DNA from 3 places in the Paenibacillus sp. JNUCC 34 genome. Region 3 is predicted to be linked to each of the others. Evidence: predicted binding sites of a transcription regulator. Region 3 holds the regulator's gene; each other region holds the start of a gene.
What was found. The regulator Rex, encoded in region 3, represses fermentation and respiration genes when NADH is low (regulators of the CRP and FNR family bind a similar motif). The targets are predictions, from matches to a motif close to TTGTGAAATATTTCACAA.
Positions count from the first base shown of each region.

Region 1 (10,296 bases), 2.3 Mb from region 3:
TCTTATTTTGCCTCCCATCGCCGTTCCCCGGAGTATACGGTCTTTGTGGTTGTCCATCTTACAGCCTCCTTGTTCTCTTGTTGTTAAATTTCACAAAACCCTCGTTATATATAACTCTTGCATTTGTCTATTTGTTTGATCTTCTATAAAATTTGAGACTTACGAATTAGTTGCGTTCGTAGATGATCCGCAGTCCTTCCAGCGTAAGCATTGCGTCGATCTTATCGATGGAGTTCGATTCACTGGCGATTAGCTCAGCCAACCCCCCGGTTGCGATAACCTTCACATTGTCCGCTTCCATCTCCGCTTTTATTCGTTTCACAAGCCCCTCCACCTGGCCGGCGTAACCAAAAATAATGCCTGCCTGCATTGCGTGAACGGTATTGCGGCCAATCACCTTCTTCGGCTTCTCCAGCTCAACACGTGGCAGCTTGGATGCACGCTGAACCAGTGCTTCAGTTGCTATGCCGATTCCCGGCACAATAGCGCCCCCAAGATAGTTCCCCTTACTATCGATACAATCAAACGTCGTTGCCGTTCCGAAGTCCACAACGATCAATGGGCCCCCGTACTGCTCGACAGCTGCCACCGCATTAACGATGCGGTCGGCTCCGACTTCTCTAGGATTTTCGTAACGGAGATTCAGACCTGTTTTGATTCCCGGGCCTACAATAAGCGGAGCTTTCTTAATATATTTAAGGCACATTTCTTCCACCACCCCCACCAGCGGTGGAACCACCGAAGAAACGATAACCCCTTCTATTTCGCTTATCAATATTTTAGACATTTGAAACAAATTATGAATCAGTACTCCGTACTCATCTACTGTTGATTGACGCGAGGTACTAATCCGGAAATGATGAAGAAGTTCCTTTCCTTGATAAATACCTAATACAATATTTGTGTTTCCAACGTCCACAACCAAAATCATGATGTTCCGCCTCCTTTCTTGGCGTTTAAATCTAAGCTGATGTCCAAACTGTTAAAAGAATACGTCAACCGTCCTACGGAAATGACATCTACACCCGATGCCGCTATCGTTCGTACGGTCTCAAGCGTTACATTGCCGGAAGCTTCAGTTGTAACATGAGGTGCATCGGTTTTAATCCGGTGTACGGCTTCCGCCATCATACCCGGATCCATATTATCAAGCATAATAATATCCACTCCGGCTGTTAAAGCTTCCTTCACTTGCTCCAAACTTTCCGTTTCAACCTCAATCTTCATGGTGTGCGGAATATTGCTGCGCGCACGGCTGACCGCTTGAGTGATTCCCCCGGCTCCCTTAATATGATTATCCTTTATCATTACCGCATCATACAAACCGAACCGATGATTGGCTCCTCCGCCCACACGCACTGCGTATTTCTCCAGCATACGATGGCCCGGGGTTGTTTTTCGGGTATCCACCAGCCTTGTCGGCAGCCCCTCAAGAGCATCCACAAATGCCCGTGTCTTCGTAGCAATGCCGGACAGTCGCTGCAGCAGGTTAAGCGCAAGCCGCTCCCCAGTCAGAATCCGGTGTGTACTGCCCTCAATCTCAGCCAGCACATCCCCCTTATCCACCCACTGACCATCCCGGACATGGGCCTTAAAGGAAAGGCTCTGATCCACAATGTCAAAAACGAGTTCCGCAGCTGGCATGCCTGCCACGATCCCCGCCTCTTTAGCATGGATAATTGCTTTCGATTCATGCCCTTCTGGGATCGTCGTCATCGTGGTGATATCGCCTGATCCGACATCTTCTTGAAGCCAAGCCCGGATATTGTCCGCCAAGCTCTCATTATATCCATTAAACATCATCACTGAATTCCTCCGTCATTCCTTGATCCCAAACATGAACAATATGCTTGCGCCATCCTTCATTATCCCGCTGTGGGAAATCCTCACGGTAATGGGCTCCCCGGCTTTCCTCACGATGCAGCGCACTCTGAATGACCAGCATTGAGCTTGTGAGCATGTTCGCGAACTCATATTCCTCCCGTTTCGTCAGTACGGACTGAAACAGCGGTAGCTGACGATTGAGATCATCAATTGCCCGCAGCAGGGTATCCTTACTGCGACGTAGGCCGGCATACCGAACCATAACTTTCTGCAGTTTCAATCGGCGTTCAACAATCGCCTGGGACGGCGCTTCCTTACGCTGCCAGCTGAAAGACAGCCGTACTAGCTCCGCAGGAGTCTCCGGAAGCTGTCTTATCTGATCCACAATCCTCCGCCCATATACTAGTGCCTCAGACAGAGAGTTACTCGCCAGCCGATTGGCACCATGTACGCCGGTGGACGATACTTCCCCACAAGCAAATAACCGGGAAATACTGCTCTCACCGTGCAAGCCAGTCTTGACGCCCCCCATCATATAATGCGCTGCAGGGGACACGGGAATCCAATCTGTGGTCAAATCAAGTCCATAACGCATACACGTTTCATATATGGTCGGAAAGCGGTGCTTCACCATCTCCCGCGATTCATGCGTTATATCGAGATAGACAAACGTCGACCTTGTCTCTTCCATTTCACTGACAATGGCCCGGGCAACGATGTCTCGTGGAGCAAGTTCGAGCAGTTCATGATATCGGTCCATAAAACGTTCGCCTTTGATATTACGTAGATACGCACCCTCACCCCGAACTGCCTCCGAGATTAAAAATCTTGGTGCGCCTGGATAGCTGAGCGCCGTCGGATGAAATTGAATGAATTCCATATCCCTGATCTCGGCCCCGGCACGATAAGCCATAGCAACTCCATCTGCTGTGGCTACCTCCGGATTCGTTGTGTAACGATACAGCTGCCCTGCACCACCGGAGCATAACACCGTCGCCTGGCCCCGCACAAATACACGGCTGCCATCCGGCATTTGCACCAGAGCACCCAGGCACTCGTTCTCCTGAGTAACGAGGTCAATAACAAAATGATCATCCCACACGGTCACATTAGGAAGATGTTCGACCTGCTTGGAAAGTGCACGAACAATTTCATAACCTGTCGCATCCCCGTTCGCATGTAGAATGCGCCGGTGACTATGTGCCCCCTCCTTGGTTAGAGCAATTACCCCGTCCTCCACATCAAACGTAGTACCTAACCGGATCAGCTCCTGAACACCGGCCGGACCTTCATTGACCAGTACATCTACAGCAGTAGAAGAACAAAGCCCGGCCCCAGCCAACAAGGTATCCTGCCGATGATACGCCGGAGAATCATCCTCTGCGGTCACAGCAGCAATACCACCCTGGGCATAGCGAGTGTTGCTCTCCATCAGTGTTTTCTTGGTGATCAGCAGAACTTTGCGGTCAGTGCTTCCTTCAATCGCTGTGTATAATCCGGCAATACCGGAACCGACCACAATTACGTCCGTCTCTACTACCGGCAAATCCTGCAGATCAAAATCGATCAAATATTGCGGTATCACGTGACTCACCTGTCTTTAGCGAAGAGTAGCGCATGCTACTTAACTTGTAACATGCGCTCTAATGAAGTTCTGGCTTTTTCCGCGACAACCGGCGGCACATAGATTTGAGGTTTCATCGTCTCCAGACATTTGACCAACTTTTTAAGATTATTTACTTTCATGTTAGGACACACAAGAAACTTGGTCGCAAAATGGAACGATTTGTTCGGACTATCCAGACGGAGCTGATATCCGGTTCCATCTTCGGTGCCTATAATAAACTCCTTACAGGAGGATTGCCTGCAGTATTCCAGTATAGCGGTGGTGCTGCCCACAAAATCGCCCATTGCAACGACTTCTGGACGGCATTCCGGATGAACGACAAATTCAGCATTCGGGTATTTGGCTTTCATCTCCACAACATCTTTAACGGTCAACATGTCGTGTGTGTTGCAGTAGCCTTCCCAAATAATGAGTTTCTTGTCGGTATGCTGCTGAACATAGTGTCCTAGGTTTTTGTCAGGAACCCAAATAATTTCATCAGAATCAACGGATTGGATGACCTTTACGGCATTAGAAGACGTGCAGCAGATGTCTGTCTCGGCCTTGATTTCCGCGGATGAGTTAATGTATGTAACGACCTTGGCGTTTGGGTGCTGTGCCTTCAGCTTACGCAGTCCATCGACGTTGACCATATCCGCCATGGGGCATCCCGCACGCTCATCGGGTATAATAACCGTTTTGTTCGGTGCAAGAATTTTCGCACTTTCTCCCATGAAATGAACACCGCAAAATACGATGACATCCGCATCCGTCTGTGCTGCCTTTTGGGCAAGCAAGAAAGAGTCTCCCCGGAAATCCGCAACCTCCTGTATCTCATCCCGCTGATAATAATGCGCCAAAATAATGGCATTGCGTTCTTTCTTCAACTGCATTAATCGTTCGCGCAATTCACGGTTTTGTTCCGCTTTACGCTCCAGCGCCAAAGCTTCCACGAGCGACCCTCTCCCCTTGTGTATTTACGGCCTACATGACCGCTGGTGAACCAGTGCTTCAAGATGCTCTTATCCCCTTGTGAAAGGAAGCACCTTTTGTTTATCACCTAATGTACACAAGGTTCGAAAGACTGTCAATGTGACAAGAAGCACAAAAAGAACCGGAAAACGAATGATCGTTCTCCGGTTCTTTGTTTTTATTCGTCATGCGGTGTTTTTACCGCTTTTATTATGATAATCTACCGCTACCGTTGTCCGAATCACCCGGAGGTGTTTTGCCATCTGGATCTTTACGTTCAGAATCCTGATGGTCCATCGGACTGTTCTGGATCTCTTCGCCAGAAGTCGGACGTTCGCCTTCTTCTTTGCCTTGGATCCGGACGCGAATATCACCAACGTTGTCGATAACAGGCTCTCCGTTCTCGGATGGTCCTTGACCGCCTTCTCCTGAATCTTTTCCACTCAGTGCACCTGTTTCGATCAATTGCTTGATCTGCTCAAGCTCCAGAGTCTCTTCTTCAAGGAGTGTATTGGCAATTAAGTGAACTTCCTTGGAATGCTCAGTGAGCACCTGCTTACATTTCTCATAACAATCATTAATGAAGCGCTGCATTTCCTGATCAATTTCGTAAGCGATCTGGTCACTGTAGTTCTGCTCATGCCCGATGTCACGGCCCAGGAACACTTGACCTTGCGACGTTCCGAACTGCATCGGTCCGAGTTTCTCACTCATACCGTATTCCACAATCATGCTTCGGATAATGCCTGTTGCCTGCTGGAAGTCACTGTAAGCACCGGTTCCAATTTCTCCGATGAACAGCTCTTCCGCTACACGGCCGCCAAGCAAACCGGTAACGCGGTCCAGAAGCTCTTGTTTCGTTACAAGCATACGGTCTTCCTTCGGCATCATAATAACATATCCACCAGCGCGTCCGCGCGGAATGATCGTTACTTTATGCACCATGTCGGCATGCTCAAGGAAGTAACCGACAATGGTATGACCTGCTTCGTGATATGCCACAATACGTTTCTCACGGTCACTGATAACGCGGCTGCGTTTCTCCGTACCTACGATAACGCGGTCAATCGCTTCATCCACCTCACGCATGGAGATGTCTTTCCGGTTACGGCGTGCAGCAAGCAATGCCGCTTCGTTCAAGAGGTTCTCCAGATCAGCACCGGTAAATCCGGTAGTCCGTTTCGCAATGATGTCCAGTTTAACATCATTCGTCATCGGCTTGTTACGTGCGTGTACTTTCAATACCGCTTCACGGCCCTTCACATCCGGACGATCAACCGTAATCTGACGGTCAAAACGACCTGGACGAAGCAACGCTGGGTCGAGAATATCCGGGCGGTTCGTCGCAGCTACGATAATGATTCCTTCGTTAGCTCCGAATCCGTCCATTTCAACGAGCAATTGGTTGAGTGTCTGCTCACGCTCGTCATGTCCGCCACCAAGTCCGGCACCACGCTGACGACCAACCGCATCAATCTCGTCAATAAAGATGATACAAGGCGCATTTTTCTTCGCATTCTCAAACAAGTCACGAACACGGGATGCACCGACACCGACGAACATTTCGACGAAGTCAGAACCCGATATACTGAAGAATGGCACTCCTGCTTCGCCTGCGACTGCACGAGCAAGGAGGGTCTTACCGGTACCCGGAGGGCCCACGAGAAGTACACCTTTAGGAATACGGGCACCTACTGTGTTAAACTTCCGCGGATCTTTCAGGAAGTCGACAACTTCAATAAGCTCCTGCTTCTCCTCATCCGCTCCCGCTACATCCTCAAACGTAATCTTCTTCTTCTCTTCATTATATAGACGGGCTTTGCTCTTACCAAAGTTCATTACCTTGCCGCCGCCGCCCTGTGCCTGGTTAAACAGGAAGAAGAACAGAACAAACATAATCACGAGCGGAATAAAAGAAGATAACAATGTCAGCCAAATGCTCTGACCTTCCATTTTCTTAACGGTAAATTGGATGTCTTTGTTATGATCACTCGCCGCAACGAGTTCTTCCATCGCAGCATCCGTAGCCGGGATATAGGTCGAGAAGTTCTCTAATTTCTTCTCGCCCACAGGCGTATTATATTTACCGGTCACAAGATAAGCATAACCATCAAATTGAGCCGTCATTTCTTTTATGTTGTTGGCCTTAATTTCCTGCCGCAGTTGATCATACCTAGGGGTATCGGCTACTTCGTTACCATTGGTAACGAATTGAACAATGCCCACCACGACTAAAAATAGAATCAAATAAAAACCAGAATTCCGGATGAACCGATTCATCCCCTACCTCCTCTCAAAGACACATAAGATATTTTACCACAGCCTGTCTGACCATCTCAACAATGCGGGATGGAGCAGTGATCCGTGATCCGGCGTAGTATTTAGTTGCTGTAGATTTCCGGTTTCAAAATCCCGATGTAGGGGAGGTTCCGGTAATGCTCGGCATAATCGAGTCCATATCCTACGACAAACGCATCCGGAAGAACAAACCCGGCATAGTCTGCCTGCAAGTCTACAGTCCGGCGTGCCGGTTTATCAAACAGAGTCACCACAGCAATCGACTTGGCTTTACGGTTCTCGAGCAGGTCGATCAGGTAGCTGAGCGTCAGACCGCTGTCGATAATATCTTCGACAATCAGTACGTCTCTGCCTTCAACGGATTCATCCAGGTCTTTAATAATTTTAACTACACCAGATGATTTCGTAGAAGCACCGTAACTCGACACCGCCATGAAATCCAGTTTCATCGGTACCGTAATGTTTTTAACCAAATCTGCCATAAAAATAAACGCACCTTTGAGAACACAAATCACCAAAGGATCGCGTCCCTCATATTCTGCGCTGAGTTTTTCCCCTAATTCCTTAATCTTAGCCTGTATTTCTTCTTCGGTGATGAGCACTTCCTGAATGTCATTCTGCAACTGAGCGAACCTCCTACGTGTTTATACTATGAAAGTGTAAAACGGGCCATTCCCATTTTACGCTTTCTCCGCATTCACGAGTTCCATGCGGAGAATACATGTTGTATGCCGCCCAACGGCAGCGTGAACAGAGCGTCTTACACCCGGAATCCATACGATGCTACCTGAGCCATCGCACACCATGGGGATCGTGGAACGTACAGAAGGAGGGATTTTCTCATCAATGAGAATATCTTTCACCTTTTTGCTGCCGTTTAATCCCATGACCTTCATCTTGTCTCCGGGCTGCCTGCAGCGTACGGTTAAAGGGAAAAGTAGCTGATCCGCATCAAAGGAAGCTTCTCCTGAAGCCAACTTTATGCCATCCCTCATTTTCTCTCCATCCACAAGTGCAAGCTTTAAAATTTTACCGATTTCCGGCAGAACCAGATCCGGTCCATCGGGGGAATTCAATTGATATATGTACTTCCCCTGTCCTGCAAGCGGCTTAGGGCAAAAGCTTACCTCTCCGTATTCACGGATACAGGTCAATCCTCCCCCTAAATCCAGTCGCCAATTGGTCCGGCGATCCTGCAAAATTCCTTGGCGGACCGTTTCAATCTTAACGAAATCCGTATTTTCCTGGTCTGCCGACAGATAATTTAATATTAGTTTAATCAAACGCCGTTGTAAAGCGACATGTAAGCCCAAAAAGGAAGGTGCGTCAAAAGACGTCCTTCCATCGATCTCCCTAACAAGGGAGCGGTAAGCATCCTCAGCAGCAAGCTCCATGTAGTCATCTTCCTCGCCAGTCACTTCAGCTAACTGGTTAAGGGAAGATGAGATCTGCGTGTTGTACTGCTCCAAGAAAGGAAATACTTCCAGTCGAACTGCATTGCGGCGGTATTTGGTCAGCATGTTGCTATAATCAATTGCATAGGAGTAACCACATTGATCACATAACTCAATTAGGTCCGTTTTATTAATACGAAGAAACGGACGGATCAGTTCCACATTTTTTTGGGATCTTTTGATTTTCATGCCTGCCAGACCCGATGGTCCGGTTCCCCGCAGCAGACGCATGAGTACCGTCTCTGCCTGATCGTCTGCATGATGGGCCAGTGCAATGGATCTCGCCCCATATTTCCTTGCCGTTTTAAACAGGAATTCGTACCGTTTGTCACGCGCCGCTTCCTGGCCGCCTTTTCCGGTTGATTTCATATAGGCCGGCACATCAATATAAGCTGTTTCCACAGGGATGCCCAAACTTTCGGCGAGCCTTTGAACCATGACTGCCTCGTCGTCAGATTCCTGACGGAATCCGTGATGTACATGGGCGCAGATTAGCTTAAGCGGTGTACGCCGACTTGAAATCTCATGGAGAACGTGCAATAGAGCCACCGAATCCGGACCGCCGGAAACAGCCACAATGATTGTGTCTCCTAGATCCCACAGCTGCTTCTCGGTTGCCACGTCCTCAACACGTTCAACTAATGATTTCAAATAATCCTGCTCCAATTTCATTGTCCCCTTTTTATGCCGGTAAACAGGCTGCATATCACAGGTTCCATGAGACTTCCATTTAAGTTCGAAGGAACAAATAAACAGCGCAGGCTAAGATAATCAGTGACATGACAAAAGAATTTTTGAGCCACAGCGGTGTCTTCCCATGTCCACTTTCCCACCGGGATGGAGAATATACGGTACTTTTCCAAAGGTTCACCGCTTCTCGTGAATCTGCGAACCCGCCCGCGAGAGCTTTGCTCAGCCAGCCGGCATATGGCTTGAACTGCGGGCTCTTTCGCAGTGCTGCCTGAAGATCCGCAACACTGCGGATCTGGGGTAGCTGTGCGGAGGCCGTCCTAAGGACCTCTTCATCCAATAGCTGGATACACATCACGGCAAACGAGAACAGGTCATAGGCCTCATCGCCGGTTCGGCTTCCGGCATTCCAGTATCCGCGATCGTACCATTCCGTAAACTGCTTCACACTACGGCCGATCGCACTGACACCGCCATAATCAATCAATTCCACCTGACCGTAATCCGAAACCATGACATTCTCAGGCTTGAGATCTCCAAAAATATAGCCAGACCTATGTAGTACAGTGAGCTTCTCGAGCAGCTTGAGCCCAACAAGACCAAGCCATTCTCTTCCCCGGGAGCGTATAAAACGCTGGAGCTGGCTTCCCTCGATGTAACGCATTACGTAAAAAGGAACGTCTCCGCTGCTATCCTGATGATCATCAGCTTCTACCAAATAATGATCAGACATCTTCTCTTTCAACGTGTTCAACACATTGATCTCCGACTGAAGATCAAGTGTATCGTAACCTATTTTTAAGGCATAGCGCTCCGTACGTCCGGGCCGCTGCACCAGATAGACTCGGCCGTTTGCCCCTTTGCCTAACATCCGTTCCACGATGTACCTTTTCTTCCGCCATTTCCCTGTAATTACGGTTCCCGGCGGATAACCAGGATTAGACAACGTAGTCACCGAGCATCCCTTCCTCTTGGCCGGAATCACCCTGCCATGATTGATTACCTTCTAGTGTACCATATCGGTAATAATCAATCACCTTTAGCAGTGCCGGCCCCGTCGGAGTGGCGCCCTTCATCTGCAGCCGATGGAACAATCCTCTTGCCCCGTCCAGATCGGTAGTCCAATCGACATCTTTGACGACATCTTCACCGCTCCCGCGTCCGGGAAAGTGAAATACCGCCAGTTGGCTGGAACCCGCACGTGCTTTTAAACTGAGCATTAGATCTCGGATCGCTTCTTCAACTGCACCGAGCTTAGGTTTCATACTTGCACTTGTATCAATCAGAAGAGCAACCTGAAGAGGCGAGGTCTCGGCGAGTTCGTCCACTACTTCAACCACCTGGGAACGTTTATCAGGCGGAAGATCCTCAAGAGCACCCCCTCCTAAAATTTGCTGTATTTCTTTATTAACCGCCTGCTGTATCGTTTGAACTACCGTTTTACGGGTCATC
Region 1 is NZ_CM177770.1:5,974,110-5,984,405, forward strand. It holds gene hslO (Hsp33 family molecular chaperone HslO) at 1-57, opposite strand, end outside; gene AC2TF5_RS27580 (type III pantothenate kinase) at 167-931, opposite strand; gene nadC (carboxylating nicotinate-nucleotide diphosphorylase) at 928-1,803, opposite strand; gene nadB (L-aspartate oxidase) at 1,793-3,409, opposite strand; gene nadA (quinolinate synthase NadA) at 3,445-4,383, opposite strand; gene ftsH (ATP-dependent zinc metalloprotease FtsH) at 4,613-6,682, opposite strand; gene hpt (hypoxanthine phosphoribosyltransferase) at 6,784-7,323, opposite strand; gene tilS (tRNA lysidine(34) synthetase TilS) at 7,381-8,826, opposite strand; gene AC2TF5_RS27615 (serine/threonine protein kinase) at 8,885-9,799, opposite strand; gene AC2TF5_RS27620 (vWA domain-containing protein) at 9,783-10,296, opposite strand, start outside.
Region 1: nadA (quinolinate synthase NadA) is a predicted target of Rex. The motif match lies at 4,521-4,538, and genes of this name have one in related genera.

Region 2 (10,296 bases), 170 kb from region 3:
ATCGGTGCGAACCTAGACCCGAGCCATATGTGGTGGCAGGGCATCGATCCGGTGCAAGCGATTCAAATTTTGGGACGTGAAGGCGCGATTCACCATTTCCATGCAAAAGATACGGTAATCGATCCAGTAAACGTGAATAAATACGGTCTGACAGATATGCAGTCATACACTAATATGATGGATCGCGCTTGGCAATTCCGTAGCGTAGGTTACGGTCATGATCTGAAAGACTGGGCCGATATGATGAGTGCTCTGCGTCTTGTTGGATATGATTATGTAGTAAGTATTGAGCATGAAGATGGTCTGATGTCTGTTGAGGAAGGCTTCTCCAAAGCCGTTCAAAACCTGCAGCAAGTGCTGATCGAAGAACCGCTTGGCGATATGTGGTGGGTGTAAACCGCGTAAAATATGCGGATTTGTAATCAACTAGGGGGAAACAGCAACATGTTAAACGTAACCATTTGGAACGAGTTCGTTCACGAGAATATTCATGATGAGGTTAAACGGGTGTATCCGGAAGGCATCCACATGGCCTTGGCTGAAGGTTTGAACAGTCCGGAGTTTACCATTAGGACAGCAACGCTGGATCAGCCGGAGCATGGTTTAACCGATGAAGTTTTGAACTCGACCGATGTGCTGCTGTGGTGGGGTCACATGGCTCATGACCGTGTGGATGACGAGATTGTAAGCAAGGTCGTAAAACGGGTGCAGGAAGGCATGGGGTTGGTTGTGCTTCATTCCGGGCACTTCTCCAAACCGTTTAAAGCGCTGATGGGAACGAGCTGCGATTTGAAATGGCGTGAGGTGGGAGAACAAGAAATTTTGTGGTCTGTCAATCCTTCACATCCAATTGCAGCAGGAGTGAACAGCCAAATCATTCTTGAACAAGAAGAGATGTATGGTGAATTTTTCGATATCCCTACACCGGATGAGCTGATATTTATTAGCAACTTTGCGGGTGGGGAAGTATTCCGGAGCGGTTGTACTTTTAAGCGCGGACAAGGAAATATTTTTTACTTCCGCCCAGGTCATGAGACATATCCGACATACTACAATCCCGAAATTTTAAAAGTCATTTCCAACGGAATCAGATGGGCAGCAGCTAATTCTTATGCAGTTAAACCTGTATTCGGAAACAGCCAGCCTGTTCGTCCGCTTGGCGCTCTTGTGTAATAAACATCATAAACGGCTGCCGACTTTCGGCAGTCGTTTTTTTAGGTATGGGAAAGTATGCACTTCTTGGAGTTTGCTTTCCTATATCGCAATTTTCTTTTGGGTATTTTCAATATGGACTTATTCCCTCTATTCCGTTCAGCAGATATAATGTATAATAGAAAATTGTCCCAAGTTATTGAGTCTGATCTCGAAATATTGGCTCAAATGACCAAGCAATAAATCACCATTTTGAAGTTAAAACAGGCAAGTGGTTTTCAGTTCCATAAAAATATGCTAAAATTTAAATGTACTAACTTATTGTAAGTTTTATGTATTACGGCAACTATTGTGACTCTGTAAAGAGGTGAAATGATATGGAAGTTAAAAATCTCTGTTTATGCCCCCGTTTCGAGTCTGCTTTCGCCTTCCTTGGAAAGCGCTGGAATGGACTAATTATCCAGACACTGATGAGTGGTCCGAAACGCTTTAAGGATATCTCAAACTTCATTCCGTCTATGAGCGACAAGATGCTGTCCGAACGAATGAAGGATTTGGAAAGCGAAGGAATACTAATCAGACATGTATACCCCGAGACGCCGGTTCGTATTGAGTACGAGCTGACTGAAAAGGGTAAAGCCTTGCAGCCTGTTATGGAACAGATTTCGAACTGGGCGGAACAATGGGCAGAAGTAAAATGAAATATCCTTAGCGTTAGCCCTGGTGCAAGGCAGATTTGCTTTAACCAGGGTTTTTGCCGTCGATTGAAGCGGACTTGCACCAGAATCAGTCAAATATAGTATAATTGGAAAAATAGCCCTAAAGCACTTAAGGAGGCGAGCCTTTATGAAAAATTCGGTTAAACTACCGCACATTCATTATGGACAAGAGGAAGCCGCCGAGCTTGAGAGGGCTTCGATAAGAGTGCAGCATATTTATGACAAAACCCAGGATCTTTTGGACCGCTATATGCCGGATTCCTTGTGGACTGCAATGACTGGAATGAGCCGCAACCTGAAGGAACCCGAGCTTTGGGAGGGGGATCTGGAAAGTGGAATATTTCAAAAATGGGTCAAGAGCCCGAAGGGCTGGAAATGTATTGGATGTGAAAGATACAGTCACCCTTCGGTAATTTCGGAAACACCGACACAAGTGGAGGGAGAGTCATCTTTTGAAACAGGAGATGGGGCTGGCCGCACGTTTCACGACAAAGGGCTTCCAGGCAGATTGCTGCAGATGGTGATCTGGTCACAATTTGAGGAAATTAGACTGTTCCAACCGTTTCTTGGGGATGAGCCGTTTTTTACCGAGGAAGAGATGGAGGTCATTTCAGATTATTTTGTCCCTACTTATATAAGTCCTGTCCCCTTGAAAGAAAGGGGGAAAGACTTCAAGACAATTCAAACAAGAATTCCTCTGTATCAGGAGCGAATATCTGCACCCTCTCTTGTGATGCAGTCAGAAGGCGCCAGCGTCTCCGGAAATTGGATGACGGGGGTTGATCTGAGTGCTAAAGGTTTTTCTGGCCTCCGTCCCTATTTGAAGATTCCTAAGGGTGGCCGTACTTACATGAAAGCTTTGATCGTATAGGCACCAATAAAGGAGACAGCATAAGCTGTCTTTTTTTTTGTGCAATTGTTAAAAATGGTGTGAAAATATTCACAATTGGAGTGAATTCAATCACAATAACAATTAAATTTTAAATGTATAATGACCGTATAAGATCAATGAAATGGAAATGAATGCAATAAAACGATCGAATTTAAACACGAGATGGCTTGCTAACAGTGAAATCAAGTGGGTTGGATTGACCTTTTAAGGAGGAAAAGATCATGACTGGCAAGAACAAACAAAAGCTAGTGGTCATAGGTAACGGCATGGCGGGTATTAGCACGGTAGAGCAAATCATAAAATTAGGTGGCGCTTATGACATTACCGTATTCGGCAGTGAGCCACACCCCAACTATAATCGGATCATGCTGTCTTACGTTCTGGAAGGTAGTAAAACGTTAGATGATATTGTACTGAATGATTGGAATTGGTACAAAGATAATGATATCACACTTCATACGGGAACAACGGTCACCAAGATTGACGAGGAGAACAAGGTTGTTGTAGCCGAGAATGGTCTTACAGTTCCGTATGACCGTGTTATTATTGCTACAGGTTCTAATCCGTTTATTTTGCCCGTGCCTGGAAGCGATAAAGAGGGTGTTGTGGGATTCCGTGACATCGCAGATTGCAACCAGATGCTTACGGCTGCTAAAGAGCACAAGAAAGCCGCGGTGATCGGCGGAGGTCTTCTCGGCCTTGAAGCTGCAAAGGGACTCGTTAATCTCGGCATGGATGTCACGGTTGTCCACTTGATGAATGACCTCATGGAACGCCAGCTTGATCACAATGCATCGGCTATGTTGCAAGCTGAGCTGGAGCGTCAAGGCATCAAGTTTGCCATGGGCAAGCAGACCGTAGCGTTACTGGGTGGAGATCGGGTAACGGGGCTGCGATTTAATGATGGAACTGAACTGGAAGCCGGTTTTGTTGTCATGGCTGTTGGTATTAAACCGAATGTAGACGTAGCTAAGGCGAGTGGGATTGAAGTTAATCGCGGTATTGTGGTCGATGACTATTTGCAGACTTCCATGGAGAATGTATATGCCGTTGGGGAATGTGATGAGCATCGGGGTGTATGCTACGGTCTTGTGGCTCCGTTGTTTGAGCAGGGTATGGTGCTTGCAAAGCATTTATGCGGAGTGGAAACCCTACCATATGAAGGTTCGGTTGTATCGACCAAACTGAAAATCAGTGGCGTGGATGTCTTCTCGGCCGGTGAATTTATTGAAGGTCCGGAACATACTGTCATTGCTTCTAAAGATGAGTGGAAAAAAACATATAAGAAAATTTTGCTGAAGAACAACGTGATTGTCGGCGCTGTTTTATTCGGAGATGTGACCGAGTCGGCGGCTCTGCAAAAACTGATCAAGCAAGAAGCGCAGATGACAGAAGAGATCTATGGTACGGTCATGGGAACGGGCTGCTGTGGGGGAGGCGACAAAAAAGGAGCCTCGGTTGAAAGTATGGCTGATGAAGAAATTGTTTGCGGCTGTAACGGGGTGACAAAGAAAACGATTGTAGATGCGGTAACGATTCAAGGACTGACCACGGTGGACGAAATCAAGGCGTGCACAGGAGCTACTCGCTCATGCGGCGGATGCAAGCCGGTTGTCGAACAGATCCTGCAATACGTGCTTGGTGATGGTTTTAAAAGTGCTGCGAAGCAAGGGATTTGTGGATGTACCCCATTCAGTCGTGACGAGATCGTAGCTGAGATCCGTGCCAAAGGACTAAAAACAACCGGTGAAGTTATGAATGTGCTGGAGTGGAGCCAGTCTGAAGGCTGCTCGAAATGTCGTCCTGCAATCAACTACTATCTCGGCATGATTTATCCGGAAACCTATGAGGACGAGAAGGAATCGCGTTTCGTTAATGAGCGGATGAATGCTAATATCCAGAAGGACGGCACATACACTGTTGTTCCACGAATGTATGGCGGAGTGACAACACCGGAAGATTTGAAGAAAATTGCGGACGTCTCGCTTAAATATGATGTCAAAGTCGTAAAGGTGACCGGTGGACAGCGTCTGGATCTTATCGGTGTGAAAAAGGAAGATCTGCCGAAGGTTTGGGAAGAACTCGATATGCCGTCGGGTTATGCTTACGCCAAATCGCTTCGTACCGTTAAGACATGTGTAGGCTCGACATTTTGCCGGTTTGGTACACAAGATTCGATGGGTATAGGAGCATTGCTGGAGAAAAAATTCGAGAGACTGGATCTTCCTGCTAAGTTTAAAATGGCTGTGAATGGCTGTCCGCGTAACTGTGCCGAATCTTGCACGAAGGATATCGGCATTGTCGGGAATGACGGAGGCTGGGAAATATTCATTGGCGGTAACGGAGGAATCAAGGCACGTATCGCAGACGCATTTTGCAAGGTGAAAACCGATGAGGAGTTATTTGAAATATGCGGTGCGGTTATCCAATATTACCGAGAAACAGGTAAATATTTGGAAAGAACCTCCGAATGGGTGGAACGTGTAGGTCTGGACAACATCAAGAAAACCATTCTTGAAGACCATGAAGAGCGCAAGGCTTTGGTGGAAAGAATCGAGGTCGCGCTACGGCAGGTCGAGGAACCATGGAAGAAAGTGCTGAATGATAAACAAGTGCTTGCAGCCATGTTTCAGGATACTAATCTCGCAGGGGCGGATAAATAGAGTAAAGGAGACCAAAACATGACGATGATAGGCGAGTATATTGATGTTGGAAAAAAGGATGAGTTTATGATGCGTATTGGAAAAGTTGTGGTAATCAGGAATGAAGAGATTGCCGTTTTCCACACATCGGATGGTCGTTTGTTTGCTCTGGAGAATAAAAGCCCACATCCGAAAGGTGGCCCATTGGCTGAAGGGATTGTATCTGGTCAGTATCTATATGATCCGCTTTACGACTGGAGAATTGACTTGGAAAGCGGTGAGGTGCAAGCGCCCGATAGTGGTCAGGTCCGGACTTACCCAGTCCGGTTAGAGGGAGATGTGGTACAAATCGCCGTATAGGGGAAATCAGCTGATCAGCTGTATAATACCAAGTACAGAGAAAACCATAACAGGAGGTACCCCTATGTTCACACAGGGAGTGGAAAGCATCATTGAGGCGGCCGTCAAAAAGAAAGAACATATGAACGCCAGTATGATCCGATACTTCGTTTCGGCTTTGCTGGCCGGCGCTTATGTTGGAATTGGAATCATTCTTATCTTTAAGCTGGGGGCGCCGTTTGCAGCTGCAGGCTCACCGTTTCAGACTTTGGTGATGGGAGCTTCTTTCGGAATTGCACTGACACTGGTCGTTTTTGCCGGAGCAGAACTGTTTACCGGTAACAATATGTTTTTTACGATGAGCACTCTTGCTGGACGAACATCCGTGGGAGACACATTGAAAAACTGGGTGATCGTATTTCTCGGCAATCTGGGCGGAGCTGTACTGCTCAGTCTGCTGATATGGGGTACAGGCATATTTAAGGCTATTCCATCAGATCATGTAATCTTTACGGCGGCAGCCAACAAAATGAATGCGCCTTTTATGGAATTATTCTTCCGTGGTATATTGTGTAACTGGCTTGTTTGTCTTGCCTTGTGGATGGGAACCCGTGCAAAAGAAGAAACAGCCAAACTCATTCTCATCTGGTGGTGTCTGTTTGCTTTCATAGCTACGGGTTATGAGCACAGTGTAGCGAATATGACGCTTTTGTCTCTCGCAACGATGTTGCCAGGACATCCGGAAACTGTATCGATTGCCGGCTGGTTAAACAACATGATCCCGGTTACACTGGGTAACATTATTGGTGGTGGGTTGTTCGTAGGTATGGCTTACTGGTTTATCTCCCCGGTTAAAGATAAAAAGACAAAAACGTACGTGAACGAACAGGATCTTTCCCATAAATAAGCTCTGCTGCAATATACTCAAAAACAATAAAGACGCCCGATTACCATCGAGCGTCTTTATAAGTTTCTAATGTGTTTTGCGGTAGTGAGATCATATACGACAGATCTCAAGTGGGCACAGCTCACAGTGACAGATTTCCTGCAGGGCTCCCAAGTTTTTGATCACAATCATTCCACTTATATATTCAACAATTCCTTTTTTGCGAAGATCACTCAGCATACGGTTTACACTCTCACGAGTAGCACCAATCATATTGGATAAATCGGTGTGGGTAATTTTTTTATTGATCAGAGTCGAGTTGTCCGGCTGAACTTCCCCATAGGTGTTGCCAAGACGGATCAATGTCGAACTGAGCGCGCCGGGCTTACCGTACATCATCAGATCTCTGAATTTCGTTTGTGTGATCCGGTGATGAATCCCCATCCATTTCATGAAATCGATGGCGAAATCGCAATGCTGGCAGATGAGTATTTCGAGATCCTTATGCTCAATAACGCCGACTTCACTTTCTTCCAACACTTCAGCCGAGAAGCTGTGTTTAGTGCTGAAGAACGGATCGGCCTGACCAACCATATCACCGGCTTGATACATATATAGGATAAGTTCTTTGCCTTCATCGGTCGATTTGGTTAATTTAATACGTCCACGTTTGATATAGTAAAGTTTGTCGGAAAAATCGCCTTCCCAGAACAAATGGGATCCTTCCGGTATCACACGATCCTTCATACTTACGAGCAGACGGTTGAGGTTTTGCTCCGAAAAACAGCTGGTATTCCCTTGGGTTTCCATGACAGTCTCCATTGTTCTCATGTCGCTATCCCCTAACTCCCTAATATTTTCTGTTAAATTTAAATTAATTATAACGTGAATACATTCACTTGTGGGGCAGAAAGCAAAGGTAAAAGTGGCGAATTTTCAAACGTTGTGATTATTTTCACTTGAAACATAGATAATGTAGTGTAAGACAACATAGACAATTTTGAAGAGATGGAAATGAAAGCGTTTCAATCGAGTTTCTGAAAAAAGTTTTAAGTATGTGAAAAAATTCACTATCTTTTTGGGGAAGCCTGTGATATGATCGATGTGTAGAGAGATAATAAACATTTTTTTACAGGAGGATGAGGGAAATGGCCATTAAGAATGAAGCCGCTCAGGTGAAACAGCAAACAGCAGGTGAGTATATTCAAGGCTTAATTGACAAGGCAAACAAGGCTAGAGAACAGTTTGTTGACATTAATCAGGAACAAATCGACAAGATCGTTAATGCTATGGCGCTGGCAGGGATGGATAAGCATATGCATCTGGCTAAACTGGCTGTGCAGGAAACGGGCCGTGGAGTATACGAAGATAAAATCATCAAGAACATGTTTGCCACCGAATATATTCATAACAGTATTAAATACAATAAGACGGTTGGCGTTATTGAAGATAACTCTTATGACAACTTCCAAAAGATTGCTGAGCCTGTAGGTATCATTATGGGGATTACCCCAGTAACGAATCCGACATCAACGACAATATTTAAAGCACTTATTGCCATCAAGACGAAAAACCCGATCATCTTTGGTTTCCATCCATCCGCACAAGCCTGCAGCCGTGAAGCAGCGAAGATCTTGTTGGATGCTGCAGTAAAACTTGGTGCTCCGGAGGGCTGTATTCAATGGATCGACGAACCGTCTATGGAAAAGACCAATGTCCTGATGAACCATCCTGACGTAGCTTGCATTTTGGCCACAGGCGGATCGGCCATGGTAAAAGCGGCGTACAGCTGCGGGAAACCGGCACTCGGTGTAGGACCCGGGAACGTACCTTGCTTTATTGAAAAAACGGCCAATCTTGATCAAGCGGTCAATGACCTCATCCTCTCGAAAACGTTTGACAACGGCATGATCTGTGCATCGGAACAGGCTGTTATTATAGAAGAAACTATTTTTGAACAAGTGAAGAAAAAAATGATCGCGAGCGGCTGCTACTTCGTGAACAAAGAAGAAGCGGCGAAGCTGACCGCAGGTGCAATAGTGGCAGAGAAGTGCGCGGTAAACCCTGCAATCGTCGGACAGCCTGCAGTGAAGATCGCTGAAGCATGCGGGATCGAAGTTCCGAAAGGAACAAAAATCCTGGTAGCTGAGATTGAAGGCGTGGGACCGAAGTTCCCGTTGTCAGCTGAAAAGCTCAGCCCGGTTCTGGCCTGCTATAAAGTGAAGACAGCAGATCAGGGAATTGACCGCGCTGCTGAAATCGTTGCTTTTGGTGGTATGGGTCACTCGTCAGTTATTCACTCGAATAACGAAGAAATCATCAATAAGTTCTCGGACCGCATGCAAACTTGCCGGATACTCGTGAACCAGCCTTCGTCGCAGGGTGGTATTGGTGACATTTACAATACAAACTTGCCGTCGTTGACCTTGGGCTGCGGATCGTATGGTCGTAACTCTACTTCTTCGAACGTGACCGCCGTCAATCTCATCAACGTGAAAAGGGTGAACCGTCGTACCGTGAATATGCAGTGGTTCAAAGTGCCGAACAAAATTTATTTTGAAAAAGGATCAACCCAGTACCTTGCCAAAATGCCGGACATCACACGTGTTGCTATAATTACTGACCCTATGATGGTGAAGCTTGGCTATGTAGAAAGAGTTGAGCATTATCTTCGTCAGCGTCAGGTTCCGGTTGCCATCGAAGTATTCTCTGAAGTAGAACCGGATCCATCAACAACTACAGTTCAGCGCGGTGCTGAAATGATGAAGAGATTCCAGCCGGACTGCATTATTGCTCTTGGTGGTGGATCTCCGATGGACGCAGCAAAAGGGATGTGGCTGTTCTATGAATATCCGGACACGGATTTCAACAATCTGAAGCAAAAATTCATGGATATTCGCAAACGGATTTACAAATTCCCAAGACTTGGTCAAAAAGCGAAGTTCGTAGCAATCCCAACAACATCGGGTACGGGTTCGGAAGTAACTTCATTTACGGTTATCACCGATAAAGAGCATGGGAATACGAAGTATCCTCTGGCAGACTATGAGCTGACTCCAGATGTGGCAATTATCGATCCAGAGTATGTGTACAGCCTGCCTAAAACAGCAGTTGCCGATACGGGTATGGACGTTCTGACACACGCAATTGAGGCTTATGTATCCGTAATGGCCAATGACTATACAGATGGTATTGCAATCAAAGCGATTCAGCTTGTATTCCAGTACCTTGAGAAGTCGGCACTGACTGGCGACAAACTGGCTCGTGAAAAAATGCATAACGCATCGACACTTGCTGGTATGGCTTTTGCCAACGCGTTCCTGGGCATTAACCACAGCCTTGCTCATAAATGGGGCGGTCAATACCATACTGCACACGGACGGACCAATGCGATTCTGTTGCCTCACGTCATCCGTTACAATGCCATGAAACCGACGAAGTTTGCTGCATGGCCTAAATATACCCACTTCGTAGCAGATGAAAAGTATGCAGAGATTGCCCGCATTCTTGGGTTGCCGGCTCGCACAACTGAAGAAGGTGTAAACAGTTTGATCAAAGCGATTCGCGACCTGAACAAAAAACTTGGCATCGAGGAATCGTTCCAGCAGATCGGCTTTGATCCGGCAGACTTTGAAAGCCGGGTGGAGTACTTGGCGGACCGTGCAT
Region 2 is NZ_CM177770.1:3,885,397-3,895,692, reverse strand. It holds gene AC2TF5_RS18305 (sugar phosphate isomerase/epimerase family protein) at 1-396, shown strand, start outside; gene AC2TF5_RS18300 (ThuA domain-containing protein) at 445-1,173, shown strand; gene AC2TF5_RS18295 (winged helix-turn-helix transcriptional regulator) at 1,530-1,853, shown strand; gene AC2TF5_RS18290 (hypothetical protein) at 1,999-2,742, shown strand; gene nirB (nitrite reductase large subunit NirB) at 2,985-5,426, shown strand; gene nirD (nitrite reductase small subunit NirD) at 5,445-5,765, shown strand; gene AC2TF5_RS18275 (formate/nitrite transporter family protein) at 5,830-6,651, shown strand; gene AC2TF5_RS18270 (Crp/Fnr family transcriptional regulator) at 6,742-7,461, opposite strand; gene adhE (bifunctional acetaldehyde-CoA/alcohol dehydrogenase) at 7,779-10,296, shown strand, end outside.
Region 2: nirB (nitrite reductase large subunit NirB) is a predicted target of Rex. The motif match lies at 2,800-2,817, and genes of this name have one in related genera.

Region 3 (10,296 bases):
GCTTGTTCCGACCATGGGATTTCTTCACGAGGGCCATGGCAGTCTGATGCAGCGGGCTCGTGAAATGACGGGTACCGTTGTGCTGAGTATTTTTGTTAACCCAATTCAGTTCGGGCCGGGGGAAGACTTTGAAACGTACCCGAGAGATGAGAAGAGAGATCTCGCTGTCGCGGAATCTAAAGGGGTAGATATCGTCTTTATTCCTGAGGTACAAGAAATGTACCCTCAGCCGACAAAAACGAAAGTGGCGGTATCTGAACTAACTTCTCTCTTGTGCGGGGCATCTCGCCCTGGACATTTTGATGGTGTTACAACCGTTGTGAATAAGCTATTTAATATCGTGAAACCTGATTTTTCCTTTTTCGGGATGAAGGATGCACAGCAGGTTGCAGTGCTTGAACAGATGGTCCGTGACTTGAATATGGACGTCACCATCGTACCGTGTCCGATAGTTCGGGAGGAGGATGGCCTCGCTCTCAGTTCCCGCAACGTGTATCTAAATGCAGAAGAAAGGGAACAGGCGCTGGTTTTATCCAGATCACTGAATATGGCTTTGGAACAACTGAAGAACGGAGTCACAGCTACTGCTGGTGAGGTACGCAGATTGCTTACGGAAGTTATTTCCGGTGCGCCGATGGCGAAGATCGATTATGCTGAGGTGCTTACATTTCCTGAACTGATGCCGATTGATAATGAGGTAAGGCTTGCTGAAACAGGTAATGACTGTATACTGGCGCTTGCTGTTCGTTTTGGCAAGACACGCTTAATCGATAATGCACTATTCCAAACGAAAGAGGGTAATCCTCATGTTTAGAACAATGATGAAATCTAAAATTCACCGTGCGACGGTAACTGAAGCTAATCTTAATTATGTTGGCAGCATTACCATTGACGAGGATTTAATGGAAGCCGCTGATCTGCTTGAGAATGAAAAAGTACAGATTGTGAACAATAATAATGGTGCGCGTCTTGAAACGTATGTTATTACAGGCCAACGCGGAAGTGGTGTGATCTGCCTAAACGGTGCGGCTGCCCGTCTGGTTCAACCAGGTGACAATGTCATTATTATTTCTTATGCGATGATGTCTAAAGAGGAATATGAGAACCATAAACCGACAGTTGTTATTGTAGACGGCTGCAACAAGCCGATTATAACCGAGCACCGTGAGATTCATGCAACGATTCGGTAAAGATGTTCACTCCAAAATGTAACGCTTGTTTCGGGAATGAAAACATCAGCTTTAACAAAAAATGAACTCAGGTCGACGCACTGATCTCATTTTTTCACTAAGGGTGGGATGCACTCCATGTTTCAACATGTATTCGACGAAATGAACGACATGTTAGATGAAATTGTGAAGCATTACCCTTCCGCACACGGTCCCAAGAAACAGGCGCTGATTCATAACTGGAATATGTTGAAGAGTATGAGCGAAGGTATCATTGATGAATGGCTTCGGTTTGAAGAGAAGATGGCTATTTTCCGTGAGAGTGCAGTTTCATCACCGGTTTTTCCGCCGACCGAATCACCGGAAATGCAGCTGGATGCTTTCATACGCGGCCAAGGATACTACAAACTCCTTATGTTCAGACCTGCTCTAGCCCAATTTTTGGCTGCTGCTGCCATATATCCGGAGAGCTTGCTGATTCGGCTCTATACGGCCATGGCTCATCTGCATTTGGGTGAGACGGTGGAGGCTTCAGGTTATCTGCTGTCGATTTTGCCGCTGGCGGACGACAAGAGATTGCAGGCCATGATTTATAACGCTCTAGGCTGCATACAGGTGATTAACGGACGGACAGACCAAGCTCGGGATTATTTCACGCTTGCGATACAGAGTGACCCGACTCTTCCGGATCCGCTGATTAATCTGGAGGTTTGCCACAAGAATCGCGGGGAACTGCAGTATGGAAGTCAATTGATTTCATTGTTATGAATAACAGTCTGTAGAAGCGATGCCCGCTCGAAGCGCCGAGTCTGTGGCATCGTCTTTTTTATGTCCATAATGTTCAAACAGCGTTACATCTGTTATGCTGTTATTTAGACTGGAATGAAAGGGATTTATACGAACATGAAATTTGCCGTATTGGATTTTGAAACTACGGGCAACCAGTCAGCCGATGAAATCATTCAAGTGGGGCTGGCCATCATCGATGAAGATCGCAGCATTTCCCGAGTGTACGGCTCTTATGTCAATCCCGGGATTCCGATTCCACCGTTTATTACAGGTTTGACAGGTATTTCGGATCAAGATGTAGCTGTTGCACCTTCCCTTGAGGAGATGATGATGGAACTGGTACCTATGCTCGACGATGTTGTACTTGTGGGGCATAATGTAGCCTTTGATTTTAATTTTTTGCAAAATGCACTCGACCGTTGTGGTTATTTACCTTTCAGCGGGCGGATACTCGATACGATACATTTTTTGAAAATATGCTTTCCATCACTGACATCGTATCAGCTGGGGATGGTGTCGTCTTATTTCGGCTTAGAGCATGACCGTCCGCACCAAGCGGACAGCGATGCGCTTGCTACCGCCTATGTGCTTCTGAAATGTCTGGAAGAGCTTGATCAGCTTCCACTGCTTACGATACAGCGTTTGAGCGACCTTTTTGCGGATGAGGACAGTGATTTGAGCTGGTTCTTCGATGGAATGCGGGCTGATAAGGAAAATCAGGCCATTCAGGATCCAGACAACTACACGTATTTCCGTCAATTTGCTCTGGCGATCGAGGACTGGACCGATATGGCACCTGCGCGAGATGAGGAAGAGGATAATCCGCTAGCCGAGCTATCCTTTGAGCAGTATATGAACCAGGTACGTAATAATTTACGTGAGACACTTCCTCAATATGAAAGTCGGGACGCTCAGGACATTATGTTTGAGGAAGTCATGAAGGCACTAGATGATGATAAGCATCTCCTGATTGAGGCTGGAACCGGTACGGGGAAATCACTTGGATATTTGCTTCCTTCCATATACCAAAGTGTAAAACAGGAGCAGAAGGTAATGGTTAGCACGCATACAATCAACCTTCAGGAACAGCTTCGTGAACGGGATATCCCGCTACTCACCAAGGTAGTCCCGTTTCCATTTAAAGCCGCCGTCTTCAAAGGGAGACAGCATTATTTGTGTTTGAGAAAATTTGAACATAAAATAAATAGAAGAGATTTCAACACACCTAAAGAGGATATTATCATTGCAGCCCAAATGATCATATGGCTGACCCAGACTGAAACCGGAGATGATGAGGAACTGAACCTTGGTGGTCGTGGTGGGGACTTCTGGGAAAGTGTATCTAGCGATTCTGATTCTTGTTTGGGACGGGCTTGCCCATGGTTCCGAAAGTGTTTCTACCACCGTGCGAAGCATGAAGCGGGTATTGCGGATGTGGTTATTACGAACCATTCCAAATTGTTTACCGATGTAAAAGCAAATCATCAGCTACTGCCGTCGTATGAGCGGTTGGTCATTGACGAGGCTCATCACTTGGAAGATGTGGCGGGTAAACATCTCGGGCTCCATATGAAATATTTTACGGTGGTACACACCCTTACACGTCTCTATAAGGATAGCCGCAATGGACAGTTGCCAGCACTCCGTCAACTGCTTCAAACGTCGGCGCACGAAAAGGCGGGGGAATGGACGGGCGTCATTGATCGGCTATACCCTGATCTAATTACTGTCAAGGAGAGCTGGGACCGGCTTAACGACCTTCTGTTCGGACTTCTTCCTGAACGCGGAGATGCTTCTGCGGGGGATGCAGGACAATTTACACTCCGACTGTCACCAACCAAGAAGCCAAAAGACTGGGAAAGCTTGACGGAGTTAGAGAATCAGATTCACGTCACCTTGGGAGACGTCGTTCGCAAAGGAGACATGCTAACATCTGAGGTTCGGGAAGAACTGAATGATTATGGTGCAGACAGTTTGATTACCGATATTAATGGCCTCTTTAAGGACTTGGCTGCGCACCGGGAGAATCTGAAATTTTTCATGACTCTGAACGATGAAGGCGTGGTCTATTGGATGGAGGCGAACGGTAATTTCCGTAGTAAATCGCTGCAGATGTTTGCCGTGCCAGTTGATGTGAGCGCGCAGTTGAAAGAGCTGTTCTTCGATAAAAAAAGTAGTATCATCCTCACTTCTGCAACTCTATCTGTAGATAAATCGTTTCAGTATATGATCGATAATCTTGGGCTGCAGGATGCTTCAGATCAGGGACAGCTGAATACCGTGCAGCTTCCGTCACCGTTTAATTACCGTGAGCAGGCACTGTTATTAATTCCAAGGGATTTCCCAAGTGTTAAGGGGTCCGTGGGGGATCAGAACTTTGTGAGTACACTCGTTCAATCACTTGCAGATGCCGCTAAGGCGACTCATGGACGGATGCTGGTATTGTTTACCTCGTACCGTATGCTGCGCCAGGTGTATGATCCGCTTAAGGAAGTTCTGTCATCCAGTGATATATCCGTACTCGGACAAGGGATGGATGGATCAAGCCGAACCAAGCTGATCCGAAGGTTTCAGGACAGCGGCGCATCGGTGCTGCTTGGGACAAGCTCATTCTGGGAAGGGGTCGATATTCCGGGTGAGGCGTTGACATGCCTGGCTATCGTAAGGCTACCGTTTCAACCGCCGAACCATCCCCTTGTTGAAGCGAAGAGCGAGCTACTGCAGCAGCAAAAGAAAAATCCGTTCATGAAACTATCCGTACCTCAGGCGGTTATTCGCTTTAAGCAGGGTTTCGGGCGTCTTGTGCGAACAGCTCAAGACAAAGGTATTGTAATTGTTTATGATACCCGTGTGATTGAATCTTATTATGGAAAATACTTTTTATATTCACTGCCTGGCCCGAAAATGGAACATATGCGGACTGAGCAGATGGTTCCCCGCATTGCGGAATGGCTTCATGGGGACGAGGCAATACAATAAGAATTGAAAATAATTACTTTGAGTTTATGATTAGGGGGAGCATGCATGAAATCGGATAAAATTTCGGAGGCCGTGGTTCGCAGACTGCCCGTATATTTGCGCTACCTGAACGAACTTCATCTTCGTGAGGTTGCAACGGTGTCCTCACAGGAGCTTGGACAGAAGCTCGACCTAAACCCGGCGCAAATCCGCAAGGATCTTGCCTATTTTGGCGATTTTGGCAGAAAAGGGATTGGTTATGACGTCTCATATTTGATCGAGAAAATCCGTCATATTCTTAAGCTGGACCAGCAGATTAATGTAGTGTTGGTGGGTGCTGGTAATCTTGGACACGCTCTGTCCAACTACAACGCTTTTTTGAAAGACAATATGAAGATTGTAGCTATATTCGATGCTTATACTCCAAAAGTCGGCACTAAAATCAACAATTTAGTCGTTCAGTCGATGGAAGAATTGACGGCAACTATTAAGGAGTTCGGAATCCGGATCGGGATTATTACCGTTCCTGATGTCGAAGCACAAGATGTAGCGGATAAACTGATCTCATCCGGTATTGAAGCGATTCTGAATTTTGCGCCAACGATCTTGAAAGCTCCTCCGCACATCCGGATTCATACAGCTGATTTCACGACGGATTTGCAGAGTCTGGCTTATTATTTAGATAACGGAAAGGAAGATGGCGATCATGACGAAGCGTAAATGGATGATTAAAAACGGTACCTTTGCTGTACTTCAGAATGAAAAGCCGGTTCTGCGCGGATATATGGTCATCGAAGACGATCTCATTACCTATATCGGTGAAGAACAGCCGAAGGTTGAGGAAGATACGGAGATTATCGACGGCACATATCTGTTTTTCATGCCTGGTCTAATGAATACGCATGGTCATACGGCGATGTCGCTTCTTCGTGGATACGGGGATGATCTGGCTCTTCAGGTATGGCTTCAGGAGAAAATGTGGCCGATGGAAGCGAAGTTTACGGCTGATGATGTATATTGGGGTACCTCGCTGTCTGTGATCGAAATGCTGAAAGGCGGTACAACGACCTTCCTTGATATGTATGATCATATGGATCAGGTAGCAGTCGTAACTGAGCAATCCGGTATGCGTGGTGTACTTACTCGCGGTGTAATCGGTTTGTGTCCTCCAGATGTTCAGAATCACAAGCTGGGGGAGGCTACAGCATTTGCTAAGGACTGGCACGGTAAAGCTGATGGACGTATCACGACGATGATTTCGCCGCATGCGCCTTACACATGTCCTCCGGATTACATCGAAAAATTTGTGCAGATTGCTCACGATCTGGACTTGCCGATTCACACCCATATGTCGGAAACAGTTACTGAAGTCGAGCAGAATGTTCGGGATTATGGGGTACGGCCAGTAGCCCATCTTCAAAAGCTCGGCGTCTTCTCACGTCCGGCGCTTGTTGCGCATGCAGTTCATTTAACGGATGAAGAGATTGAGATTTTGGCGGCTCATAAGGTAGCGATATCCCACAATCCGGGAAGCAACCTGAAGCTGGCAAGCGGTGTCGCCCGGGTACCGGAGCTGCTTAAAGCGGGAATTACCGTATCACTGGGAACGGATGGTCCTGCGAGCAACAACAATTTGGATATGTTTGAGGAAATGAGACTGGCTGCTCTTATTCATAAGGGTGTTAGTGGTGATCCGACAGCAGTTCCTGCTGTGGAAGCACTGCGTATGGGAACAGAATACGGAGCGAAATCATTATTCTTAGACGGTGTTGGGACGTTGGCTCCCGGCATGAAAGCGGACTTTATCGCGTTAAATACCGATCAGGCACATTTTCTGCCTCATACGGACTTTATCTCGCATGCGGTTTATTCAGCTAGTGCCAAGGACGTGGAGCATGTCTGGGTAGATGGTAAACAGGTCGTCAAAAACGGAGTTTGCCTTACATTGGATGAAGAAAAGATTCGCCGTGAAGCCCAAAGTGCGTTCGAGCGGCTGTTGACCCTCTAGGGAATAACAAGGGAGCGAGGAACGCAGATTGAAGAAAAAAACGAAGTGGATACTTCTTGGCATTTCCGGTTTTCTGCTCATATTGCTGTCTATTCAGATTTATTATTCAAATGTAATGTCTGGTAAATGGTCGGAAGAGAACGCGGCTATCAAGGCGGCTCAGCAATATGGCGGTTTGATGAAGAAAGACAAAACTTATAAATCGGTATGGGATAAAGAGAGCATTTACTGGGTTGTTACCGGTAAGGATACGGAAAACCAGGATATCGTCGTATGGGTGAAGTTTACGGAAGAGAAAAAACCACTGGATGGAGCCAAAGCTGTACACAGCGAACCTCTGAGCGGTGGAATGTCGGAAGCTCAAATGCGTAATCAGATTAAGAATGACCTGCCTGGTTCGGTAATTGAAAGGCTTGTTCTAGGTATGTATGAAGGAGAATACGCATGGCAACTGTTATACCAGCTGAACAATGAGACGAAATATAGGTTTTATCGGTTTCAGGATGGAAATCAGATCGGTGAAGACATTATTCTACCAAATCAATAGCAAAATTTAACACTCCATCAAAAGGCGGAGTGTTAAATAACAAGATTTTATGTAAGCGTTTACGTAAAATTTGGATAAAATAGTTTTAAATATTTTCACAGACTTAAATGAAAAAGGTATATAAGATGTGATATACTCTTATTTGTATTCCACAGGCAGGTTGAAAGTAGTGTTACTATACGCATAATTGTTATATCAAATATGATATACGAATTATACACATCATATAACAAGGAGGAAACTTCATTGAAATTACGCATTGTTCCTATCGTTCTGACGGTCGTAATATCGGCATCGGTGCTTTTTGGCGGTTGGTTTCTGTATCGACAAATGGCTCTTCAGAATCCACTGGCCAATGTGGTATCACAGTATGATGGAGTGAAAAACTCTCAAATAGATATTACACAGGATACAGTCACTTTTAAGCTTGATTTAGCACCCGAAACGAATTTACGGGGTCTAGTCGAACATATAAACAAGGAAGGCAAGTCGGTTGTCGGTAAACGCACATTGAAGCTTGAGGTGGAAGATCACTCGTCCGAGCAGCTGGACCAATGGTGGGAGAAGGCTATGCTGTCAGTAGCCCAAGCGATGGATAACAAGCAGTACACCGATATACAGATATCTTTGGATGAACTGGCAAAAAACTCACCTAATTTGAAAGCAAATGCTCAAATTGATGACCAGAACGTATATGTAAGTTTATCCGACGGCAAGTCAGGCAAGTTCATAATTTTGCCACGCCAACCCGGCAAAATGGAGGTGTGGAACCATGCCTAAGTGGTCCAAGGAAGTATTGATTGGCTTCATCCCTGTGCTGTTCGTATTCCTTGCATTCATTGGTATGAATGTTGTTCCAATCCTCATTGCAGCTATGCTTGTAGGATCTCTTTTCTTTATTGCCAAGATGAAGGGCGGAATAGCTGTAGGTGCAGGTAGTGAACGCAAACGGAAAAAGGGCAGTATGGCAAAGCTGACCTTTGAAGAAATCGGAGGGCAAGATAACGCGAAGCAGGAGCTGCGTGAGGCGCTTGATTTTCTAATTCGTCATGAAGAGATCAAAAAATTCGGAATTCGCCCATTGAAAGGCATTTTGCTGACAGGGCCTCCGGGGACAGGTAAGACACTGATGGCTAAAGCGGCAGCACATTACACAAACTCGGTATTTGCTGCTGCATCGGGCAGTGAATTTGTTGAAATGTATGTAGGTGTCGGTGCTGGCCGTATCAGGGACCTGTTTAAAGAGGCTCGCACCCGTGCAGCCAAGGAAAACAAGCAGAGCGCGATTATTTTTATCGATGAGATTGATGTGATCGGCGGCAAGCGTGAAGGCGGGCAGCAGCGGGAGTATGATCAGACACTGAACCAATTGTTAACTGAAATGGACGGTATCTTTACAACGGATGCACCGCGTATTCTCGTTATCGCAGCAACGAACCGGAAAGAGATGCTTGATAGCGCGCTTCTTCGCCCTGGACGGTTTGACCGCCATATTCAAGTCGATCTTCCGGACAAAAAAGGACGTGCACACATCTTAAATCTGCATGCGGGTAATAAACCACTAGATGCGGACGTTGATTTGGAGAAAATTGCGGAGGAAGCATACGGTTTTTCAGGTGCCCAGCTTGAAAGTGTCATGAATGAAGCTGCCATTTACACCATGCGTGAAAATGAGGAATTAATCTCTCAGCGGCACTTGTCTATGGCAATCGATAAAGTAATGATGGGTGAGCGTTCTGACCGTGAGTCCAACATCGAGGAGAAAAAGAGAGTGGCGATTCACGAGCTTGGACATGCCATTATGGCTGAGCGTGTTCGTCCTGGAAGTGTGAAGCAGGTTGCTCTCAGTCCGCGGGGGAAAGCGCTCGGTTATGTCCGCCACAACCCTCAGCAGGAGCAATATCTGTACACCAAATCGTTCCTAGAAGAGCAGATCATGATTGCTCTTGGAGGAGCAGCGGCCGAAGAAATTTATTACGGCGGACGCAGTACAGGCTCCAGTAATGACTTTGAGCAGTCTCTCAATATTGTTGAGACGATGATGAAGTCAGGATTGACATCTTTGGGTATTATTAACATGAATATGGTTACCACTGAAGAGCTGATGAGAGAGAATAATCTGATTTTGGAAGACTTAATGAACCGAACGAAACATCTGTTAGAACAAAGTCGTGCTATATTCGATAACTCTCTTGATATCCTGATGAGAGAGGAAATACTATCAGGCGAGCAATTCAGATGTCAATTTCGTGAAAATACCCTTTTACCAGCATAAATTGTTATGCTGGTTATTTTTTTTTACTTTTTCGTCGTGCTAAGATATTATTATACTTTGTGCCTTTCTAAATGTATTTTTCAACAAAGACGGGTACAATAGAGTATAGAGATAAGGAAAGGGTGGAGCACAACTATGTACTTCAAAAAAATCGGCGTCGTTGGCGGCGGGACGATGGGACAAGGCATTGCCGAAATGCTGGCAGCCAAAGGACTCGACGTTATGCTGGTAGAGAAAACCCCCGAGAAACTGGAATATTCATACGGAATGATTGAGACAAGTCTCGACAAGCAGCTCGAGAGATGGGGGATTACGAAAGCGGAGAAGAAACTTATTCTAGGCCGTATTCAAAAAGTAACTCATTTTGCTGAACTAAGTGCCTGCGATATGGTGATAGAGACAATTACGGAGGACTTGGAAGCCAAGAAGCAGGTGTTCGCGCAGCTTGACCAAGTATGTCCTAGCAATATTATATTAGCAAGTAACACCTCCTCGCTTAGCTTGACGGAGCTTGCAAGTTCCACGATGTACCCTGAGCGGGTTATTGGTA
Region 3 is NZ_CM177770.1:3,716,769-3,727,064, reverse strand. It holds gene panC (pantoate--beta-alanine ligase) at 1-814, shown strand, start outside; gene panD (aspartate 1-decarboxylase) at 807-1,190, shown strand; gene AC2TF5_RS17380 (tetratricopeptide repeat protein) at 1,308-1,937, shown strand; gene dinG (ATP-dependent DNA helicase DinG) at 2,073-4,937, shown strand; gene AC2TF5_RS17370 (redox-sensing transcriptional repressor Rex) at 4,983-5,636, shown strand; gene AC2TF5_RS17365 (amidohydrolase) at 5,623-6,924, shown strand; gene AC2TF5_RS17360 (cell wall elongation regulator TseB-like domain-containing protein) at 6,953-7,471, shown strand; gene AC2TF5_RS17355 (hypothetical protein) at 7,718-8,251, shown strand; gene AC2TF5_RS17350 (AAA family ATPase) at 8,244-9,746, shown strand; gene AC2TF5_RS17345 (3-hydroxyacyl-CoA dehydrogenase family protein) at 9,882-10,296, shown strand, end outside.